Immundisolibacter sp.: one gene and its partner. The protein of the gene in region 2 binds, or shares a complex with, the protein of the main gene of each other region. Links are inferred from orthologs where the notes say so. Each region holds a gene or a part of one and is shown on either strand. Other genes may lie near its edges. The genes, in order: mnmE and mnmG.

Region 1 (3,312 bases), on a different replicon or contig from region 2:
GTTGGCCATCACGAAGCCGGCGCGGCCGTTCTCGTTGAGGCTGGATGCGAAGAGCTGAATCCACAGGTAGTTGGCGTTGTCCGTGCTCGGCAGGCCGAGCGCAAAGCGCGGGTCGTCCTTCAGCCGGTCCTTGTCCACGCCGGAGACGTTGAACGGCGGATTGGCCATCACGAAGTCGAAGCGGCCGAGCGCCTTGTGCGGGTCTTCGTAGTAGGTGTTGGCCTCGCGCACGTCGCCCGACAGGCCGTGCACCGCCAGGTTCATCTTGGCCAGCTTGACGGTGTCGCTGGCCTTCTCGGTGCCGAACACGGTCAGCTCGCGCGTGGCGTTCTTCTGGTGGCGCTGCACGAAGGCGGCGCTCTGCACGAACATGCCGCCGGAGCCGCAGGCGGGGTCGAAGATGCGGCCGTGGAAGGGCTGCAGGATCTCGACGATCAGCCGCACGATGCTGGTGGGGGTGTAGAACACGCCGCCCTTCTGGCCCTCCTTGAGCGCGAAGTTGCCCAGGAAGTACTCGTACACCTTGCCGAAGGCGTCACCCTCCAGGTCCAGCGGCGCCAGCAGGCGCAGCAGCTCCACCAGCGTGGCGTTGGGCAGCAGGTTGTAGCCGCGCGGCAGCACGCCTTGCAGCTCGGGGTTGTGCGCTTCCACCAGCTCCATGGCGGTGGCGATGGCGCGGCCCAGGTTGGCGCCCTCGGTGAGCGTGAGCAGGTGCGAGAAGCGCGCCTGCAGCGGCAGGTAGAGCACGCCCTCGGCCTGGTAGTCCATGGCCTCGCGCTCGTCGGGCGGAATGCCTTTGGTGTCCAGCAGCTGCTCGGCTTCGCCAAAGCGCTTGTCGGCGTAGCGCAGGAAGATCAGGCCCAGCACGGGGGTGGAAAACTCGGCGGGCTTGAGGCCCGTGTTGGCCCAAAGCTGGTCGGCGGCGGCCCAGAGGCGGTTTTCGATGGCGACGAGGTCGGCGGACATGGGCTGTTGTTATTCCGGGTGGGACAGCGCGCAAGTATTGTCGATACGGCCTTATTTCCCAATGCAGAAGCTGGCGAAGATGCGGCCGAGTAAATCGTCGCTGCTGACCTGGCCGGTGATTTCGCCCAGCGCCTGCTGGGCCAGGCGCAGTTCCTCGGCGGCCAGTTCGGGGCCGGCGCGGCCGGCCAGCAATTCGGCGCTGCGGGCGGTCGATTCGGCCGCCTGGCGCAGGGCCTCGACATGCCGGCGGCGGGCGCTGAACTGGCCCTCGGTGCCGGCAAAGCCGGCCGCTTCGCGGATACGCGCGCGCAGCAGGTCCAGGCCCGCGCCGCTGCGCACGGACAGGTACACGTCGGTCCAGCCGCCCGCAGGCTCGGTGCGGGGCGGTTCGCCAGTCAGGTCGATCTTGTTGATGACGCGCGTCAGGGCGCTGGCCTGCGCCAGCAGCTCCGGCGGTGGCTGCTGCGGCGCGCTGGCCTCGGTGACGAACAGCAGCTGATCGGCTCGGGCGATCTCGGCCCGCGCGCGGCGCATGCCTTCCTGCTCTATCGGGTCGTGGCTGTCGCGCAGGCCGGCGGTGTCGACCAGGTGCAGCGGCAGGCCGTCGATGGCCAGGTACTCGCGCAGCACGTCGCGCGTGGTGCCGGGGATGGCGGTGACGATGGCGGCCTCGCGCTCGGCCAGGGCGTTCAGCAGGCTGGACTTGCCGACGTTGGGCGCGCCGGCCAGCACCACGCTGATACCCTCGCGCAGCAGGCGGCCCTCATCGGCGCGGCCGACCAGGGCGCGCAGCTCATCGGCCAGACGCGCGGCATCGGTGGCCAGGCGGCCATCGGCCAGCAGGTCGAGTTCCTCGTCCGGAAAGTCGAGCCCGGCCTCGATCTGTACGCGAAGCTCGATCAGCCGCTCGGACAGCGCGCCGATCTGCCGCGAGAACGCGCCGTCCAGGCTGCGCAGGGCGGCGCGCACGGCGGCCGTGCTGGCAGCGTCGATCAGATCGGCAACGGCCTCGGCCTGCGCCAGATCGAGCTTGTCGTTCAGGAACGCGCGCTGGCTGAACTCGCCCGGCGCGGCCTGACGCGCGCCCAGCGCCAGCACGCGCGCCAGCAGCATGTCCATGACCACCGGCCCGCCGTGGCCGTGCAACTCGACCACGTCCTGCCCGGTGAACGAGTGCGGCGCGGGAAAGTACAGGCACAGGCCCAGATCGATGGGCTGGCCGTCGGCGTCGCGGAAGGTGGCGAGCTGGGCGTGGCGCGGCGGCGGCAGGCGGCCGGTCAATGCGCTGCAGATTGCCGTCGCCGCCGGGCCGGACACTCGCACCATGCCGACACCGCCGCGGCCCGGCGGGGTGGCGATGGCGGCGATGGTGTCCGTGGGGGCGCTCAGGCCGCGGCCTTGCGCTCCAACTGGCGGTTGATGAACCACTGCTGGGAAATCGACAGCACGTTGTTGACGAACCAGTACAGCACCAGCCCGGCCGGGAACAGGGCGAAGAACACCGTGAACACCAGCGGCATGGCCAGCATGATGCGCCGCTGCATCGGCTCCATGCCGGCCATCGGCGTCATGCGCTGCTGCAGGAACATCGAGATGCCCATCAGCACCGGCAGCACGTAGTACGGATCGGCGCCCGACAGGTCACGAATCCACAGCACGAAGGGCGCGTGGCGCAGCTCCACGCTCTCCAGCAGCACCCAGTACAGCGAGATGAACACCGGAATCTGCACCACGATCGGCAGGCAGCCACCGAGCGGGTTGATCTTCTCGGTGCGGTACAGCTCCATCATTTTTTCGTTCAGCTGCTGGCGGTCGTCCTTGTAGCGCTCGCGCAGGGCCATGATCTTGGGCTGCACCTTGCGCATGTGTGCCATGGACCGGTAGCTGGCCGCCGACAGCCGGTAGAACGCCAGCTTGATCAGCAGCGTGACCAGGATGATGGCCACGCCCCAGTTGCCGACAAAATTGTGGATGGTGCGCATCAGCCAGAACACTGGCTGCGCCAGCACGGTCAGCTTGCCGTAATCGACCGTCAGGGCCAGGCCGGGGGCGACGTCGTCCAGGCTGTCCTGCGCCTTTGGGCCGGCGTAGAGGCGGGTTTCCCAGCTGGCGGTCTGGCCCGGCGCGACGCTGAGCGGGCCGGCGATGCAGCCGACCAGGAAGCGCTCGTCCGCCAGCGCCTTGGTGTAGCAGTTCTGGGCCTGGCCCTGGGTGAGCAGGAATGCGGCCAGGAAGTAATGCTCGGAAAGGCCCACCCAGCCGTCGCTGAGCGTGGTCGCCAGCGGCGTCTTGAGCATGTCGGCGTAGCCGATCTTGCGGTACTTGTCGGCGGCGCTGTAGTACACG
Region 2 (3,308 bases):
CGCACGCCCTGCTCGGCGTAGACCGCGACCTCGGTCAGCACGTCCAGCAGCGGGCGGCTGAATTCCTCGCCGCGCGTGTACGGCACCACGCAGAAGCTGCAGTACTTCGAGCAGCCCTCCATGGCCGACACGAACGCGGTCGGGCCGTTCGCCCGCGGCAGCGGCAGATGATCGAACTTCTCGATCTCGGGAAAGCTCACGTCCACCGCCGCCTGGCGACCCTGCGCCTGATTCAGCAGCAGCGGCAAACGATGGATGGTCTGCGGCCCGAAGATCAGGTCCACATACGGCGCCCGCTCACGCAGCCGGTCGCCTTCCTGGCTGGCCACGCAGCCGCCGACGCCGATCACCAGCTCCGGACGGTAGCGCTTGAAGTCGTGCCACCAGGCGCCCAGCTCCGAGAACACCTTCTCTTGCGCCTTCTCGCGGATCGAACAGGTATTCAGCAGCAGCACGTCGGCCTGCGCCGGGTCGTCGGTGGACTCGAGACCATGCGACTGCGCAAGCACATCGGCGATGCGCTGCGAGTCGTACACGTTCATCTGACAGCCGAGGGTCTTGACGTGCAGTTTGCGGGGCGTGGTCATGGGCGGGGAAACGGCCGGAAACAGCCTGACAGCGGTATACAAGGCCGCCTATCATAACGACTTCCCCCTGCCCTGCCCGTGACTTCCATGCAGTTCGACCGCCCCTTCGACGTGATCGTGGTCGGCGCCGGCCACGCCGGTGTCGAGGCCGCGCTGGCGGCTGCCCGCAGCGGCGCCGCGACCCTGCTGCTGACCCAGAACCTGGAAACCATCGGCCAGATGTCCTGCAACCCGGCCATCGGCGGCATCGGCAAGAGCCACCTGGTGCGCGAGATCGATGCGCTGGGCGGCGCCATGGCGCTGGCCGCCGATCGCGCCGGCATCCAGTTCCGGGTGCTGAACCGCAGCAAGGGCCCGGCGGTGCGCGCCACCCGCGCCCAGGCCGACCGGGCGCTGTACCGCCAGACCGTGCGCGGCATGGTCGAGGCGCAGCCGAACCTGAGTCTTTTCCAGCAGAACGTCGAGGACCTGATCGTCGAGGACGGCCGCGTGCGCGGCGTGCTCACGCAGATGGGCCTGAGTTTCAGCGCCCGCGCGGTGGTGCTGACCACCGGCACCTTCCTGGGCGGCGTCATCCACGTCGGCGAGCAGCATTACGGCGGCGGCCGGGCCGGTGATGCGCCGGCCATCGCGCTGGCGCGGCGCCTGCGCGAGCTCGGCCTGCCGGTCGGGCGCCTTAAAACCGGCACGCCGCCACGCCTGGACGGGCGCAGCATCGACTACTCGCGCCTGCAGGAACAGCCGGGCGACACGCCAACGCCGGTGTTCTCGTACCTGGGCAGCGCCCGGCTGCACCCGCGCCAGGTCAGCTGCCACCTGACCTACACCAGCGAGCGCACGCACGACATCATCCGCGCCAACCTGCACCGCTCGCCCATGTACGCCGGCGCCATCGAGGGCGTCGGGCCGCGCTACTGCCCGTCCATCGAGGACAAGGTGGTGCGCTTTGCCGACAAGACCGCGCACCAGATTTTCGTCGAACCGGAGGGCCTGGACACCTGCGAGGTGTACCCGAACGGCATCTCCACCAGCCTGCCGTTCGACGTGCAGCTGGCGCTGGTGCGCTCCATCGCCGGCTTCGAGCACGCGCACATCCTGCGCCCCGGCTACGCCATCGAGTACGACTTCTTCGACCCGCGCGCGCTGCAGCCGTGGCTGGAGACCCAGGCGCTTGGCGACCTGTTCTTCGCCGGCCAGATCAACGGCACCACCGGCTACGAGGAAGCCGCCGCGCAGGGCCTGATCGCCGGCCTGAACGCGGCGCGCCGGGCGCGGGATCTGGAACCCTGGTGGCCGCGCCGGGACGAGGCCTACATCGGCGTGCTGATCGACGACCTGACCACCCGCGGCACGCGCGAGCCGTACCGCATGTTCACCTCGCGGGCCGAGTACCGCCTGTGGCTGCGCGAGGACAACGCCGACCAGCGCCTGACCGAAACCGGCCGGGCGCTCGGCCTGGTGGACGACGTGCGCTGGGCGCATTTTTGCCGCAAGCAGGACGTCATCGCCGCCGAAAAAGCGCGCCTCGGCGCCATCCTGCTGCGCCCGGAGCGGCTCGACGAAGCCGACCTGGCGCTGCTGGGCGGCCCGCTGTCGCGCGAGAGCACGGCGCTCGACCTGCTGCGCCGTCCGACCATCGACTACCCCACCCTGCACCGCCTGCCGGGCGTGGGCGAGCCGCATGCGGATGCCGAGGCCACCGCCCAGCTCGAAATCGACCTCAAGTACGACGGCTACCTCGGTCGCCAGCGGGCCGAGATCGAACGTCAGCGCCACGCCGAAACCACCGCCCTGGCGGCCGATCTGGACTACGCCGCCATCCGCGGCCTGTCGCACGAGGTGCGCCAGAAACTCGCCGCCGCCCGGCCCGCCACCATCGGCCAGGCCAGCCGCGTGCCGGGCGTCACGCCGGCCGCCATCTCGCTGCTGCTGGTGCACCTGAAACGCCGCAACCGTCCGTCCGTCGATGCCGCCTGAGGCGGCGCCCGGCGACTGGGATCAGGCGCGCAGGCAGCTCGACCAGGGCCTGGTCGCTTTAAATCTTGACCTGCCGGCCGCCAGCCGGGATCAGCTGATCGCCCTGCTGCGCCTGCTCGCGCAGTGGAATCGCAGCTTCAACCTCACCGCCCTGCGCACGCCGGCCGACATGGTGGCAGGCCACCTGCTGGACAGCCTGGCGGTGCTGGCGCACCTGCCGCCGGGGCGGCTGCTGGATGTGGGCACCGGCGCCGGCTTTCCCGGCCTGCCGCTGGCCATAGCCCGGCCGGACACGGCGCACGTGCTGCTCGACAGCCACCTCAAGAAGACCCGCTTCGTGCAGCATGCGGCCTTGACGCTGGACCTGCATAACGTCGAAGTGGTCCAGCAGCGCGCCGAGCAATACCAGCCGGACCCGCCGTTCCCGGTGGTGATCGCACGGGCATTCGCTCCCCTGCCTCGCCTGCTGCGCCTGATCGGCGACCTGTGCGCGCCCGGCGGCCGTGTACTGGCGCTCAAGGGACCGGCTGTCGAAACGGAACTGACCGACCTGCCGGCCCAGTTCGAGCACATCGACACGCTGACCCTGCCCGCCGTGACCGGCCGTGACCGGCGCACGCTGGTCGTGCTGGCGCGGCGGGCGGTCGGGTAAAGTGTCGCCGCCGCGCAGTTCCTGAACCCAAATCCATGCCACGCATCATCGCCATCGCCAACCAGAAAGGCGGGGTCGGCAAGACCACCACC

What was found.
Region 1: the proteins of mnmG (region 2) and mnmE are in contact, whole or in part, in a solved structure (PDB 9HIP), measured with the Escherichia coli proteins. The link is inferred for Immundisolibacter sp. from one-to-one orthologs.

What each region holds. Positions count from the first base shown.
Region 1 is NZ_JACIZD010000001.1:335,147-338,458, reverse strand. Bases 187-3,186 are described here. They hold mnmE (tRNA uridine-5-carboxymethylaminomethyl(34) synthesis GTPase MnmE), read right to left. Parts: upstream 2,356-3,186; coding sequence 1,018-2,355; downstream 187-1,017. Other genes in these bases: yidC (membrane protein insertase YidC), read right to left, coding at 2,352-3,186; H5U26_RS01625 (class I SAM-dependent DNA methyltransferase), read right to left, coding at 187-966. Outside these bases: more of H5U26_RS01625, read right to left, coding at 1-186; more of yidC, read right to left, coding at 3,187-3,312. UniProt on the Escherichia coli protein: Exhibits a very high intrinsic GTPase hydrolysis rate. Involved in the addition of a carboxymethylaminomethyl (cmnm) group at the wobble position (U34) of certain tRNAs, forming tRNA-cmnm(5)s(2)U34.
Region 2 is NZ_JACIZD010000004.1:50,393-53,700, forward strand. Bases 124-3,119 are described here. They hold mnmG (tRNA uridine-5-carboxymethylaminomethyl(34) synthesis enzyme MnmG), read left to right. Parts: upstream 124-674; coding sequence 675-2,564; downstream 2,565-3,119. Other genes in these bases: miaB (tRNA (N6-isopentenyl adenosine(37)-C2)-methylthiotransferase MiaB), read right to left, coding at 124-587; rsmG (16S rRNA (guanine(527)-N(7))-methyltransferase RsmG), read left to right, coding at 2,554-3,119. In the rest of the region: more of miaB, read right to left, coding at 1-123; more of rsmG, read left to right, coding at 3,120-3,216; H5U26_RS07850 (ParA family protein), read left to right, coding at 3,252-3,308. UniProt on the Escherichia coli protein: NAD-binding protein involved in the addition of a carboxymethylaminomethyl (cmnm) group at the wobble position (U34) of certain tRNAs, forming tRNA-cmnm(5)s(2)U34.